2 regions of the Pseudomonas sp. F-14 TE3623 genome follow, and region 1 is predicted to be linked to the other one. Evidence: riboswitches for the same ligand, from Rfam matches in the RefSeq annotation. Region 1 holds a riboswitch; the other holds the start of a gene.
What was found. Region 1 has a riboswitch for cobalamin ahead of cobO (cob(I)yrinic acid a,c-diamide adenosyltransferase). Riboswitches for the same ligand answer to the same signal wherever they lie in the genome.

Region 1 (7,782 bases):
GCAGGCTTGATGATCGTCGGGCTGGAGCTGGGGCTGTTGATCGGTCTGATTGCCGGTCTGGCGGCGATCGTGCCGTACATGGGGTTCGTCATCGGGATTGGTGCGGCGTTGATTGCCGGTCTGTTCCAGTTCGGTGGCGATTTGTATCCCATGATCGGTATTGTCGCGGTGTTCATGGTCGGTCAGGCGCTGGAAGGCATGGTCCTGACACCATTGCTGGTGGGCGACCGGATCGGCCTGCACCCGGTGGCGGTGATCTTCGCGATCCTGGCCGGCGGCGAGCTGTTTGGTTTTACCGGTGTGTTGCTGGCGTTGCCGGTGGCGGCGGTGATCATGGTCCTGGTGCGTCACGTACACGATTTGTATAAGGATTCAGATATCTACGGCGGTGTCGACGAATCCGAGCTGTAAGTTTTTAATCGCTCGTAGCGGGCAGTCTGGTTTCGTGCCAGGTTTGCCCGTATCGCTGGCGTGGCTGTCATATGCGCCGTCAAAGAATCTGTCATAAAACCAATGCATTAACGCAAACCTTTGATTTTGCTTATGGTCTGTCGCATTGTGCGGTCAGCCGCACGGGTATAAACTTCGCAAACTTTACACAGAGGCCACTAACGGTTCCTTTGGAACTGTTCAGTCAGCATGAAACCGATTCAGCTGCCCCTAGGTGTGCGTCTGCGTGATGACGCTACCTTTATCAATTACTACCCAGGCGCCAATGCCGCTGCACTCGGCTATGTCGAGCGGCTCTGCGAAGCCGACGCCGGCTGGACGGAAAGCCTGATTTACCTCTGGGGCAAGGACGGGGTAGGGCGCACGCACTTGTTGCAGGCAGCGTGTCTGCGTTTCGAACAACTGGGGGAGCCGGCGGTGTACCTGCCGTTGGCCGAGTTGTTGGATCGTGGCATCGAAATCCTCGACAACCTCGAACAATACGAACTGGTCTGCCTGGACGATTTGCAGGCGGTTGCCGGCAAGGCGGATTGGGAAGAGGCGTTGTTCCATCTGTTCAATCGTCTGCGTGACAGCGGCCGGCGTTTGCTGATCGCCGCCTCGACATCCCCGCGCGAACTGCCGGTGAAGCTGGCAGATCTCAAGTCGCGGCTGACACTGGCACTCATCTTCCAGATGCGGCCACTCTCTGATGAAGACAAATTGCGTGCCTTGCAGTTGCGCGCATCCCGTCGCGGCCTGCACCTGACCGATGAAGTCGGGCATTTTATTTTGACCCGCGGTACCCGCAGCATGAGTGCGCTTTTCGAGCTGCTTGAACGCCTCGATCAGGCCTCCCTTCAAGCTCAGCGCAAGCTGACAATCCCGTTCCTGAAAGAAACCCTTGGTTGGTAAAAACCTGGATCAGACTCAGGTTTTACACGGGTTTCGGCATATTACAGGCGTCAACAAATCCGCTTTCCTGCAAGACGGCAGGCTGCGCAAAGGTTCAAAATGGGCTTAAGCGCTTAGATGTAAACGAGAAACCGATAAGTCACATAAAGATCGATTGAATTTGCAAATGAGGTTGATAGCGGGCATAGTCTCGGCTTCTTTAGAAACTATCAGCCACGGTCGTGCCCATGCTAAATCGCTTCGCACCCCTCGTGCCTCTCGCACTCGTCACCCTGTTGTTCGGTTGCGCTGCCCACTCTCCAGTGTCCCAGCAAGCGCCACAACCGCAGGTTTCAAATTCAGTTACCGCGCAGTCTTCCGTTCTTTTCCAGGAAACTCTTTACCAGGAAGAGACGGCCACCGATAAAGAACTGGCAGACTTCGCCGGCGGCAAGTCGTACCAGCTTCCGGTTCTGGCCGACAGCATCCTCGAACGTGGCATGTCCCTGATCGGTACCCGTTACCGTTTCGGCGGCACCTCCGAGGCTGGGTTCGACTGCAGCGGCTTCATCGGTTATCTGTTTCGTGAAGAGGCCGGCATGAACCTGCCGCGCTCCACTCGCGAAATGATCAACGTTGACGCTCCCCTGGTTGCTCGCAGCGCCCTCAAGCCAGGTGACCTGCTGTTCTTCGCCACCAATGGTCGTCGCGGTCGTGTCAGTCACGCCGGGATCTACTTGGGTGACAACCAGTTCATCCACTCCAGCAGCCGCCGCAGCGGTGGTGTCCGGATCGATAGCCTGGGCGACAGTTACTGGAGCAAGACCTTCATCGAAGCCAAGCGTGCACTCGCGATGGCGCCGGCAGCGGCCCCGGCTATCGTCACGGCACGCAAGTAAGCGGACAGTTTGTAAGGCGAACTTAAAGTCTTACTTGAAGTTTGCTGCGTAGCCGCTAGAATCCTGATCTATTATTGATGGCAAACCGCCTGCGTTCTACGCAGGCGGTTTTCTTTTCTGCCTTTTCGGTGGAAAAAGCCGCAGCCAGATCAGGATGTTCTGTTTATGACGATGTCGGCCCGCCTCGCACTCATGTTCTTCGCAGCGCTGCTCAGCGCCTGCGCCAGCCGCACACCGCCACCTGCGCCGGTGGTCCGCGCTCCGATTGTTTTCGGTCCTTCCCAAGCCTTTTCCCCTGCGGCAGAAGACGTGCTGTTTCGCGCGCTGGGTCTGGTGGGAACGCCTTATCGCTGGGGCGGCAACACGCCGGATTCCGGGTTCGATTGCAGCGGTCTGATCGGTTATGTGTATCGCGATGTCGCAGGCATTTCCTTGCCGCGCTCCACCCGCGAGATGATCGGCATGCAGGCCCCCAATATCGGCAAGGAAGGCCTGCAAACCGGTGACCTGATTTTCTTCGCCACCAATGGTGGTTCCCAGGTCAGCCACGCCGGGATCTACGTCGGCGAAGGCCGCTTCGTCCACGCGCCAGCCACGGGCGGCACGGTCAAGCTGGACAGTTTGTCCAAGGCTTACTGGCAGAAAGCCTATCTGAGCGCCAAGCGCGTCTTGCAACCCGAGCACTTGGCACATAATCCATAGCGGAGGTTGTCATGACCGCACGCTTGAAGGATGACTCGCGTGTGGGCCTGTGCCTGTTACCGCTGGGCGATAGGTTGACGTTCTGTCGTAAACGCTGATCCCTGTGGGAGCGAGCCTGCTCGCGATAGCGGTGCATCAGGCAACATCGTTGTTGAATGTGCTGACCCCATCGCGAGCAGGCTCGCTCCCACAGGTAATATGTGTTGCAGTTATTGGGCGGCGGAAACGCGCCACACCTTGTTCCCGACATCATCCGCCACCAGCAAGCCACCCTGCTGATCGATCACCACGCCCACCGGCCGGCCCATGGCTTTTTCCTCGTCATTGAGGAAACCAGTGAGCACATCCACCGGCTGCCCGGTCGGTTTGCCGGCACTGAACGGCACGAAAATCACTTTATAGCCGCTGTGCGGCTTGCGGTTCCACGAGCCATGTTGGCCGATGAAAGCGCCTTGAGTGAACGGTGCAGGCAGTTTGCTGCCTTCGGCGAAGGTCAGGCCCAGTGACGCGGTATGTGGTCCCACCGCGTAGTCTGGCGCAATGGCCTTGGCCACCAGATCGGGGTTTTGCGGCTCGACGCGAATGTCGACGTGCTGGCCGTAATAGCTGTAAGGCCAGCCGTAGAACCCGCCGTCCTTCACGGATGTGATGTAGTCCGGCACCAGGTCGCTGCCAATTTCGTCACGCTCATTGACGGCGGTCCACAGTGCGCCGCTCTGAGGCTCCCAGGCCAGACCGTTTGGATTACGAATCCCCGAGGCGAAGATCCGATGATTGCCAGTGGCGCGATCCACTTCCCAGATCGCCGCGCGGCCTTCCTCCTGGTCCATGCCGTTTTCACCGACGTTGCTGTTCGAGCCCACGGTGACGTACAGCTTGCTGCCATCTTTGCTGGCGATGACATTTTTGGTCCAGTGGTGATTCAGTGTACCGCCCGGCAGATCGACCACCTTGATCGGCTGCGCCTTGATCGCTGTCTCGCCGTTTTCGTAGTGGAAACGCAGCAGACGATCAGTGTCGGCGACGTACAGGTCATTGCCGACCAGGGTCATGCCGAATGGCGAGTTGAGGTTTTCCAGGAATACCGTGCGGGTTTCGGCGACGCCATCGTGGTCCTTGTCCCGCAGCAGGGTGATGCGGTTCGGGCTGGGGACGCCGGCACCGGCACGGCCCATGACTTTGCCCATGACCCAACCGCGAATGCCTGTGCCGTCATCGGGTTTGGGCGGCGCGTTGGTTTCGGCTACCAGAACATCGCCATTGGGCAATACGTAGAGCCAGCGCGGGTGCTCGAGGCCTTCGGCAAACGCCGCCACTTGAGTCCCTGCCGCGGCGACGGGTTTCTTACCCTCAGGCCAGCCAATCGCCGGGGCGATGTTCACCGTCGGGATCAGGGTTTTATTCGGTTCTGGCAGTTTGGGCGAGGGGCCTGTGCCATCCGAGACTTGCAGGCTGGAGGTTTCACCACAGGCGGCGAGCCCTCCGGCGAGCGCGATGATGAAAACGAGCTGGGGTTTGCGCATTACTGATCTTCCCTATGAATGCATGGACGTAATCATAGAGAAGCGTAGACGCTCGATGGTTCAACCGGTCAGCCGCGGGCTTCCTTGAGCAAAATAGCGATGCCTGGATGGTAGTTGCCGGCTTCATTACGCAACTTGCGGTAGGCGTAAGGGAAATACCAGGCCACGGCGCAGGTATGTTCCTTTTGCAGGTCGTCGACCATGTCCTGGAGTTCTTCCGGGGTGGCGCTGTGCTGGGCTTTTTGTGGTGCGACAAACAGACAGCCGAGTTTCAGATCGCTGGCGTAGCTGATTCGCTTCGCGTCACTGGTGATGTCTGCCAGTGCCTGGGTCAGGTTCAGGTTATTGACTCGCGGCCAGCGCTGGGTGGCCTGGAGATACGCGCGTTCTTCGCTGCTGGCGATAAACAGATCGGCGCGGGCGTTGCGTTCGCCTTCTTCGGTCTGTTTGCGCGTGGATGTTTGTTGTAGCGTGACCATTTCTGCCATCCAGGCCGCGGCGGAGAGCAGGCCGAGGTTGGCGTTTTCGTCGTACCAGTAAGGTGTATCGTTATCGCCGCGTATGGCGTTGAAGCGGTCGATACAGTCAAACCAGCGTTCCAGCACCGGCCGCAGGAATTCCAGCTTCGGATTGCTGATGATCATGCCTTGCATGTGGCTCACCCTTGTTATTGTGTTGTCAGGTTGTGGCTCTTTGATATCACTGCTGGCAGTTTGGCACAAGATTGGCGTCAGTTAATTGATCGATGGCAGTTATTCGCTCAGCGGCGCCCCGGCTTTAATTGACGCTCCACCCCCAACCCTCTAACCTTCGCGGCTTGTTTCAGGTGCTCTGTGACCTTGGTCGACAGAGTGAAACAGGGAAGCCGGTGAGTGAATTTCTTCCAGCGAAGAATGATCACGATCCCGGCGCTGCCCCCGCAACGGTAAATGAGTGAAGACTGCGCCTTGAGCCACTGTGTCAACGACATGGGAAGGCGCGCAGTCAGGCGCAAAGCCGCTCATGAGCCCGGAGACCGGCCTGATTCATCCAACGGCATCACGGTGGGCGATGCCAGGCTTCTTGCCGTCTATTCTTGTGCCTGCCCGCCGTTATCCAGCCTCAACGGAGAGCTCCCCATGACTGATACCCCCGATCGTGACGAACGCCATCTGGCGCGCATGCTGCGCAAAAAAGCGGTGATCGACGAACGCATCGCCAACTCGCCGAATGAATGCGGTTTGCTGCTGGTACTTTCCGGCAACGGCAAAGGCAAGAGCAGCTCGGCGTTCGGCATGCTTTCGCGGGCCATGGGCCACGGCATGCAGTGCGGCGTGGTGCAGTTCATCAAGGGGCGCACCAGCACCGGCGAGGAGCTGTTCTTCCGGCGCTTCCCGGAGCAGGTGCGTTTTCATGTGATGGGCGAGGGCTTCACCTGGGAAACCCAGGATCGCCAGCGTGACATTGCCGCCGCCGAAGCCGCTTGGGCGGTGTCCCGCGAATTGCTGCGTGATCCGGCCATTGGCCTCGTGGTGCTCGATGAGTTGAACATCGCCCTCAAGCACGGCTACCTCGATCTCGATCAGGTGCTCAGCGACTTGCAGGCCCGTCCGCCGATGCAACACGTGGTGGTCACCGGTCGCGGCGCCAAACCGGAGATGATCGAGCTGGCCGACACCGTCACTGAAATGGGCATGATCAAGCACGCCTTCCAGGCCGGAATCAAAGCGCAAAAAGGCGTCGAGTTGTGAGCTGCACTTTATGAATAGCCATCGTCAATGCCCGGCGGTACTGATCGCCGCGCCGGCCTCCGGTCAGGGCAAGACCACCGTCACCGCCGCGCTCGCTCGTTTGCATCGTAATCAGGGGCGCAAGGTTCGCGTGTTCAAATGCGGCCCGGATTTTCTCGACCCAATGATTCTCGAGCGCGCCAGCGGTGCACCGGTCTATCAACTCGACATGTGGATGGTCGGCGAGCAGGAAAGTCGGCGTCTATTGTGGGAGGCCGCTGGCGAAGCCGATCTGATCCTCATTGAAGGCGTCATGGGGCTGTTCGACGGTACGCCGTCCAGCGCCGATCTGGCGCGGCACTTCGGTGTGCCGGTGCTCGGCGTGATCGACGGCACCGCCATGGCGCAGACGTTTGGCGCGCTGGCCCTGGGCCTTGCGCGTTATCAGCCGGACTTGCCGTTTGCCGGTGTGCTGGCCAACCGGGTCGGCACCGTGCGCCATGCGCAGTTGCTCGAAGGTAGCCTGACTGAAGGCTTGCGCTGGTACGGCGCCTTGTCCCGGGAGACCGGGATCGAATTGCCGAGTCGGCATCTCGGTCTGGTTCAGGCCAGCGAGCTGAATGATCTCGACCTGCGTCTCGATGCGGCGGCCGACTCCTTGGCCAGCAGTTGCGATGTGGCTCTACCGCCAGCCGTGGAGTTCGCCGCGCCTGAAATGATCGCCGCCGAACCGTTGCTGGCCGGTGTGCGGATTGCCGTGGCCCGGGACGAAGCTTTCGCGTTTACCTACGGCGCGAGCCTTGATCTGTTGCGGGCCATGGGCGCCGAATTGTCTTTCTTCTCACCCATCCGCGACACCGAATTGCCGGAGACAGACAGCCTGTATTTGCCAGGCGGTTACCCGGAATTGCACCATGTGGCGTTGTCGCAAAACACGCCGATGCTGACCGCGATCCGCGCTCATCACGCGGCGGGTAAACCGTTGCTCGCCGAGTGTGGCGGCATGCTGTATTTGCTCGACTCATTGACCGATGTCGAGGGCACTCGCGCTGAACTGGTCGGTTTGCTGGCCGGTGATGCTGTAATGCAGAAGCGTCTTGCCGCGTTGGCCTTGCAGGCGGTCGAATTGCCGGAAGGTTTGCTGCGTGGGCACACCTATCACCACTCGCTGACCAGCACCGAACTTGAGCCGATTGCTCGTGGGCTGAGCCCGAATGGCGGGCGAGGGGCGGAGGCGGTTTATCGTGAGGGGCGGATGACGGCCTCTTATGTGCATTTTTATTTTCCGTCCAATCCATCGGCGATTGCCGCGCTGTTTGTGCCTGATCTTAAGGCCGCCTTCGCGAGCAGGCTCGCTCCCACAGTGGACCGAGTTTCTTCAGGATCTACACCGTCGAATGTGGGAGCGAGCCTGCTCGCGAAGAGGCCATGACAGACAACGCATTTTCCGAAGCCGAACGCGCAGCCGTTTACCGAGCCATCGCCGAACGCCGCGACATGCGGCACTTCAGCGGCGGCACGGTCGAGCCCGAGTTGCTGCGTCGTCTGCTCGAAGCCGCGCATCAGGCGCCGAGTGTCGGCCTGATGCAGCCCTGGCGTTTCATCCGCATCAGCGACCGGGCACTG
Region 2 (7,782 bases), 2.1 Mb from region 1:
GGCCAATAAGGTGTCGATGCGCAACCGCCCGACCGGCGACTCGCCAAACACGTGCAGGCCATCGCGGATCTGCGACTCCTTCAAATCGCACAGATACGTGTCCAGACGCGGCAACCAGATCGCCGCATCGGCATCGCTGTCGAGCTTCTCGTCCAGTTGCAGTTCGCGGTCGATGTGCGTGTCGCGCACCAGTTGCAGAATGTCGCGTTGCAGTTCCCGAGCGCGGCGCGGATCGAGCAATTGCGCTTCGTAATATTCGTCGGCCAACAATTCGAGATTACGCAGCGGACCGTAGGTTTCGGCGCGGGTCAGTGGCGGCATCAGGTGATCGATAATCACGGCTTGCGTACGGCGCTTGGCCTGGGCGCCCTCGCCCGGGTCGTTGACGATAAACGGGTAGATGTTCGGCAACGGCCCGAGCAATGCGTCCGGCCAGCAGTTTTCCGACAGCCCGACGCCCTTGCCCGGCAGCCATTCGAGGTTGCCGTGTTTGCCGACGTGGATCACGCCGTGAGCGCCGTAGGTGTTGCGCAACCAGAAGTAGAAAGCGAGATAGCCGTGAGGCGGCACCAGGTCCGGGTCGTGATAGACAGCACTTGGATCGACCTGGTAACCCCGGGCCGGTTGAATGCCAACGAAGGTCAGGCCGAAGCGCAGACCGGCAATCATCATTCGTCCGCCACGGAACATTGGATCGTTTTCGGGTGTGCCCCAACGTTCCAGCACGGCTTGGCGATTGGCCTCGGGCAACGCGTTGAACATCAGGTTGTAGTCGTCCAGCGCGAGGCTTTGATGACAGGGACGCTGGTCGAGGGTGTCGAGGTCGTTGCTGACACCGCCGAGCAATTGCTGGATCAGCGCGGAGCCGCTGTCCGGCAGTTCAGCTGGCAATGGATAACCTTCGGCATGCAAGGCCCGCAGGATATTCAACGCAGCGGCCGGGGTATCCAGGCCAACGCCATTGCCGATGCGCCCGTCGCGAGTCGGGTAGTTGGCGAGGATCAGGGCAATGCGTTTTTCGCCATTGGGCACTCGCGCCAGATCGATCCAGCGCCGCGCCAGTTCGGCGACAAAATCCATGCGTTCCGGCTGCGGCCGATAGCAGACCACGTCGGACTGACTGCGCTCACTGCGCCAGGCCAGATCCTTGAAGCTGATCGGCCGGCTGATGATCCGGCCGTCCAGTTCCGGCAGCGCGATGTGCATCGCCAGATCGCGAGGACCGAGACCTTGTTCGCTGGCGCGCCAGCCGGGTTCGTTGTCTTGGGCGCAGATTGCTTGAATCACTGGAATGTTGCGGCGAAACGGCCGCACGTGCGGCGCTTCGGGACTGGACTGGGCGAAACCAGTGGTGTTGAGAATCACCCCCGCCTCGACTTCATCCAGCAAGTCCTCAACCACCGTCAGGCAGCCGGGCTCTTTCAGACTGGCCAGCGCAATCGGCAACGGGTTCAACCCCGCCGCTTGCAAACGCTGGCAGAAAATATCGATGAAACCAGTGTTCGCCGCCTGCAAATGCGAGCGGTAAAACAGCACCGCCGCCACCGGCTGATCAGCTTGCCAGCCGGCTTGCCAATCCTTCAGTTCTGCGGGGCTTTTTTGCGGGTGGTAAATCGCGGTGCGTGGCAGGGTTTGCGGCTCGGACCAGGCGTAATCACGGTCCAACCAGCGATTGGCCAGGCAGCGAAACAGGTCGAGCGCATTGGCCATGCCGCCCTGACGCAGGAAGTACCAGAGCCGGTCGCGGTCTTGCGGAGTTACGGTGCTCAGGTCACTGAGTTCCGGGTCCGGACGATCGTCCCCCGGCACCAGAATCAGTTGCACGCCGCGCTCGGACAATTCCACCAGACGCTCGATGCCATAACGCCAATAGGCGATGCCACCGTGCAGCGAGATCAGAATCACCTTGGCGTGGCGCAGCACTTCGTCGACGTAGAGATCGACCGAGGCGTGATTCTGCACCTGCATCGGGTTGGCCAGGCGCACGCTCGGGTAATCGTCGGGCAACTGCTGCGCCGCTTCGGCGAGCAACGCCAGGCTGGAATCGCCGCTGCACAGGATCACCAGCTCGGCGGGGGTTTGTCCAAGGTCGGCAATATTGTCATCCGACACGAAACCGCCGGGCTGGGTCCTGAGCAGGTGCATGGTTTAAACGCTGAGCGCAGCGCGCAATTGCGCTTCAAGTGCAGCGGCGTCGAGATCCTGACCGATCAACACCAGACGGGTGGTGCGCGCTTCTTCAGCGCCCCACTGACGGTCGAAGTGTTTGTCGAAACGCGTGCCCACGCCCTGGATCAGCAGGCGCATCGGCTTGTTCGGCACTGCTGCAAAACCTTTCACGCGAAGGATGCCGTGCTGGACCACCAATTGAGTCAGCGCATCCATCAGCAGGCTTTCGTCGGCTTGTGGCAGCTCGATCGAGATGGAATCGAACGCGTCATGGTCATGGTCGTCTTCACCTTCGTGGTGATGATCGTGATGGCTGTGACGGCTGTCGATGTGTTCTTCGGAACCGGCGCCCAGGCCGATCAGCACGTCCAGTGGCAGACGACCGCTGCTGGCTTCGATGACTTTCACCGCTGGCGGCAGTTCTTCGGCGACTTCCAGGCGCACGCGGGCCAGGTCTTCAGCGCTGATCAGGTCGGCCTTGTTGAGGATCACCAGGTCGGCGCTGGCCAGTTGGTCGGCGAACAGCTCGTGCAGCGGCGATTCGTGGTCCAGGTTCGGATCGAGTTTGCGCTGGGCATCGACCTGATCCGGGAACGCAGCGAAGGTGCCAGCAGCCACGGCCGGGCTGTCGACCACGGTGATCACCGCGTCAACCGTACAGGCGCTGCGGATTTCTGGCCACTGGAAGGCTTGAACCAAAGGTTTTGGCAGGGCCAGACCCGAAGTTTCGATGAGGATGTGGTCGAGGTCGCCGCGACGAGCGACCAGTTCGCGCATCACCGGGAAGAACTCTTCCTGAACCGTGCAGCACAGGCAGCCGTTCGCCAGTTCGTAGACGCGACCGTTGGCTTCTTCTTCGGTGCAACCGATCGAGCACTGCTTGAGGATTTCGCCGTCGATGCCCAGCTCGCCGAACTCGTTGACGATCACCGCGATACGGCGGCCCTGGGCGTTGTCGAGCATGTGGCGCAGCAAGGTGGTTTTGCCCGAGCCGAGGAAGCCGGTAACGATGGTGACGGGGAGTTTGGCCAGTGTTTTCATCGGATGCCCTTTGGCAAGGTGGCGGGCATACGGGACGACAATCGCAGCGGCAGGTGCACGCGCGCAAGAGTTCCGCCACCGGATCACCCCGCCCGGTTGTAGTGAGAATCTGTGTCGAGGCAGGTCTCCTGGCTGACGGTGTGCCAATCGTTCGACTGGCGTTTGCTGCGCCTTCCCGCGAACCTGATGGATCAGGGCTTGCAGTGGCGTGGCAGCGAACATCACCGTTCACAGTTGCGGGGGCAGCCGCGGCTTCGACCGCGTTCCCTTCTTAGCTTCGGCAGACGCCGAAGAACCTCGAAAGCGCAAGGCTACGCATCGTGTGGGGGCGGGTCAATGTCCACCTGAGTTCTGTGGCGCCTGAGCCGACGCCTTCGCGAGCAAGCCCGCTCCCACATTTGAAATGCGTTCCCCTGTGGGAGCGGGCTTGCTCGCGAAAGGAGCGACTCGGTATCCAAGTGAGAACCCTTGCCAATTGACGCCCAACCCCCGCCCATGCTCTCCTACACACCTTGTTACGGGTGCCCTTCACAGGGTGAAACGGGAAACCGGTGAATCATGTGCTTTACTCTAAAGCCATGTCAGTCCGGTGCTGCCCCCGCAACGGTAAGCGAGTGAAGCGTCAGATCCACTGTGCCCGTCATACGGCATGGGAAGGTGATGCTTGCAGGTTTCGGCGCAAGCCCTGCCCCTCGCGAGCCCGGAGACCGGCCCGCAACACAAAGTGACTTTTACGTTCACTGAATAACAAACCCGCGGTGGGCGGGCGCTGTTCGAAATCTCTGTGTGCCCCGGCGTGCGGAGGTTTTCATGCGCTCTATTCACCCGCTGACAGACCAGAGGGAAGCGCCATGTCGATCATCAGCAGCACCGGCAGCAACACCGATAAAAAGATCACGATCAGCACCACTACTACCCTGAGCCAACGCCTGACCGCCGCTTTTTGTGCGTCGATCCTTGGCGCGTGCCTTGTGTATTTCGCCGGTTTCTCGCACATCGAAGCAGTGCACAACGCCGCGCACGACACCCGTCACAGCTCCGCCTTTCCGTGCCATTGAGACCTGCTGACATGATCAAGCGTATTGCGCAAACCGCAGGTTTCGCCGGGCTGCTGGCCGCCCTGCTGTTGACCCTGCTGCAAAGCTTCTGGGTGGCCCCGCTGATTTTGCAGGCCGAAACCTACGAAAAATCCGAGCCGGCCGCTGTTGAAATTCACGAGCACGCCGCGGGTGCTGTCACCGCTCACACCCACGATGCCGAAGCCTGGGAGCCGGAAGACGGCTGGCAGCGCGTGCTGTCGACCACCGGCGGCAATCTGGTGGTAGCGGTCGGTTTCGCTTTGATGCTCGCGGGCCTCTACACCTTGCGCGCCCCACGCCGTACCTCTCAGGGCCTGCTCTGGGGGCTGGCCGGTTATGCGACGTTCGTGCTGGCGCCAACCCTCGGCCTGCCACCTGAGCTGCCGGGCACTGCTGCTGCGGATCTGGCGCAACGGCAGATCTGGTGGATTGGCACGGCAGCGTCCACTGCTGTCGGCATCGCGCTGATCGTGTTCAGCCGCCACTGGCTGATGAAGATCCTCGGCGTGGCGATCCTGGCTGTGCCTCATGTGATCGGTGCGCCGCAACCGGAAGTGCACTCCATGCTGGCTCCGGAAGCCCTGGAAGCGCAGTTCAAAATCGCTTCGCAGCTGACCAACATGGCGTTCTGGCTGGCCCTGGGCCTGATCAGCGCCTGGTTGTTCCGCCGCAAAAGCGATGGCCAATACTCCGCATGACTGACGTCAGCGCAGCGCCGACCCTGGTGGTCGGCCTGGGCTGCCAGCGCGGCTGCCCCGTCAGCACGCTGCGGGCGCTACTTGATCAGGCGTTACAGGCCCATCAAATCGAGCTTCGTGAGATCAAGGCCCTGGCCAGCATCGACCTCAAGCGCGAAGAGCCCGCCCTGATCGAACTGGCCGAACAGCTGGCATTGCCGTTGATGTATTTCAGCAGCGAACAATTGGCCGGTTATGAACCACAACTCAGCCACCACTCGGACATCGCGTTCGAACGCACCGGCTGTTACGGCGTAGCGGAAAGTGCCGCGCTGGCATTGGCCGAACAGTTGGCTCAGGCACCGGCAAAGTTACTGATTCCACGACAAAAATACGCCCAGGCCACCCTTGCATTGGCCAGCGCCGCGTAAAATCCCCGATAATCCCCGTCTTCGATCATGAGCAATCTTCATCTGAAGCGTGCCCATACCCTTTTTCTGACAGGAAACGACGATGACCGTCTACTTTATTGGCGCAGGCCCCGGCGACCCGGAACTGATCACCGTCAAAGGCCAACGGCTGATTCGTAGCTGCCCGGTCATCATCTATGCAGGCTCCCTGGTGCCCGCCGCGGTGCTGGAGGGTCACCGGGCCGAACAGGTGGTCAACAGCGCCGAATTGCACCTGGAACAGATCATCGAGCTGGTCAAGGCCGCCCATGCCAACGGCCAGGACGTGGCCCGGGTGCATTCCGGCGATCCGAGCCTGTATGGCGCGATTGGCGAGCAGATTCGCTACTTGCGTGAACTCGACATCCCTTTCGAAATCATTCCCGGCGTCACCGCCACCGCCGCCTGCGCGGCCCTTTTGGGTGCCGAGCTAACCTTGCCGGACGTGTCACAGAGCGTGATTCTGACCCGCTACGCCGACAAGACCGCCATGCCGGCCGGTGAAGAGCTGGGCAGTCTGGCGCAGCATGGGGCGACCATGGCGATCCACCTGGGGGTCAATCATCTGGAGAAAATCCTCGCCGAATTACTGCCGCACTACGGCGCCGATTGCCCGATCGCGGTGATTCATCGGGCGACCTGGCCGGATCAGGATTGGGTGATGGGGACGCTAGCGGATATTGCCGGGAAGGTTGAAGCCAAGGGGTTTCGCCGGACGGCGCTGATTCTGGTGGGCCGGGTGTTGGGTAGCGATCACTTCAGTGAATCGTCGTTGTATCGCGCGGGGCATGCGCACCTCTACAGACCCTGAGATGATCGTTCCCATGCTCTGCGTGGGAACGATCAAAAAAAAACGGTGCTCACGGGCACCGTTTTTTATGTCGCAGTGAACACCTTAGTAGTAGGCGTTTTCTTTCTGCGTGTGGTCGGTCACGTCACGAACGCCCTTGAGCTCAGGAATACGCTCGAGCAAGGTGCGCTCGATGCCTTCGCGCAGGGTGACGTCTGCCTGGCCGCAGCCTTGGCAACCGCCGCCGAATTTCAGCACAGCAATGCCGTCTTCGACCACATCGATCAGGCTGACCTGACCGCCGTGGCTGGCCAGCCCCGGGTTGATTTCGGTTTGCAGGTAGTAGTTGATGCGCTCGTTGACCGGGCTGTCAGCGTTGACCATCGGTACTTTGGCGTTTGGCGCCTTGATGGTCAGTTGGCCGCCCATGCGGTCGGTGGCGTAGTCGACTACCGCATCGTCCAGGAATGCTTCGCTGAACGAGTCGATGTAAGCGGTGAAGCTTTTGAGCCCCAGCGCTGTGTCTTCAGGTTTTTCTTCGCCCGGCTTGCAGTAGGCAATGCAGGTTTCGGCGTACTGGGTGCCAGGCTGGGTGATAAAGACGCGGATGCCGATACCCGGGGTGTTCTGCTTGGAGAGCAGATCAGCCAAGTAATCGTGGGCGGCGTCGGTAATGGTAATAGCGGTCATGGAAACTCCTCGCAGGCTTGGACGCAGTTTACGCCAATCATCGCGCCGGACAAAGTCCTAGTATTTTTGTCGGGAAAGCGCAGCTGATCCAATGTGGGAGCGGGCTTGCTCGCGAAGGCGGCGACACAACCAACATTAATGTTGCCTGACACACCGCTTTCGCGAGCAAGCCCGCTCCCACACTGGGTCGCAGGCACCTCTAAATTCCGTGCATCAAAGATTCTCGTAGCGGTTCATGTCCAGCACGCCCTCTTCCACCGGGTCGGTGTCGTGGATGTAGCGGCTCAGATCATGGAAATACTGCCAGAACTGCGGATGGCTACGGCGAATGCCCCAGCGTTCGACGATTTTCTCGAAACTGGCAGCATCCTTCGCGTTTTCCATCGCGTCAACGAACGCGGGCACTTGCCCGGCCGGGATGTTGAACATGAAGTTCGGGTAGCTGCTGAGCACACCCGGATAAATCGTCAACGTATCGAGCCCCGGCTGATAGCGCAGCGACTCACCGAGCAGGAACGCCACGTTGCTGTGGGCGCGGTTGCGCAGCAGGCTGTAGACCTCGCGCTTGCCGCTTTGGGTCTCGATACGCAACATCGTGGCTTCCGGCAACTGATCGATGACCTTCAGCCCTGCAGCCGGACGTGAAGTCAGGCGGCTCAAGGCCTGTTCGGCGTTCTGCAAGGCCAGATCGATGTTCGGTCGCGAGCAATAAGCGCCATCGCAACGGTTGATCGGGTCGGGCCTGGCATTGAGGTCGCCGTACCGGGCCAGCAATTGCAGGGCGAAATCGCGTTTCGGGTCCTTTTCGTCCAGCGTCAGCGCCGTTGGTTTGTCATTGTCGATGTACTCATAATCCAGCCACATCTTGAACTTGCCGCCGTTCTGAT

Region 2: it holds a riboswitch for cobalamin, as region 1 does, so the genes downstream of both, AB7M29_RS21735 (CbtB domain-containing protein) here and cobO (cob(I)yrinic acid a,c-diamide adenosyltransferase) in region 1, are expected to answer to the same signal.

The regions. Positions count from the first base shown of each region.
Region 1 is NZ_JBRJHM010000001.1:2,617,683-2,625,464, forward strand. It holds gene AB7M29_RS11935 (AI-2E family transporter) at 1-411, shown strand, start outside; gene hda (DnaA regulatory inactivator Hda) at 640-1,344, shown strand; gene AB7M29_RS11945 (C40 family peptidase) at 1,572-2,222, shown strand; gene AB7M29_RS11950 (C40 family peptidase) at 2,388-2,924, shown strand; gene AB7M29_RS11955 (PQQ-dependent sugar dehydrogenase) at 3,134-4,447, opposite strand; gene AB7M29_RS11960 (hypothetical protein) at 4,516-5,100, opposite strand; cobalamin riboswitch at 5,255-5,485, shown strand; gene cobO (cob(I)yrinic acid a,c-diamide adenosyltransferase) at 5,566-6,177, shown strand; gene AB7M29_RS11970 (cobyrinate a,c-diamide synthase) at 6,188-7,588, shown strand; gene bluB (5,6-dimethylbenzimidazole synthase) at 7,585-7,782, shown strand, end outside.
Region 2 is NZ_JBRJHM010000001.1:4,699,199-4,706,980, forward strand. It holds gene cobN (cobaltochelatase subunit CobN) at 1-2,145, opposite strand, end outside; gene cobW (cobalamin biosynthesis protein CobW) at 2,149-3,210, opposite strand; cobalamin riboswitch at 3,312-3,525, opposite strand; cobalamin riboswitch at 3,713-3,940, shown strand; gene AB7M29_RS21735 (CbtB domain-containing protein) at 4,062-4,268, shown strand; gene AB7M29_RS21740 (CbtA family protein) at 4,280-4,987, shown strand; gene AB7M29_RS21745 (cobalamin biosynthesis protein) at 4,984-5,397, shown strand; gene cobM (precorrin-4 C(11)-methyltransferase) at 5,480-6,226, shown strand; gene nfuA (Fe-S biogenesis protein NfuA) at 6,311-6,895, opposite strand; gene AB7M29_RS21760 (fatty acid cis/trans isomerase) at 7,109-7,782, opposite strand, start outside.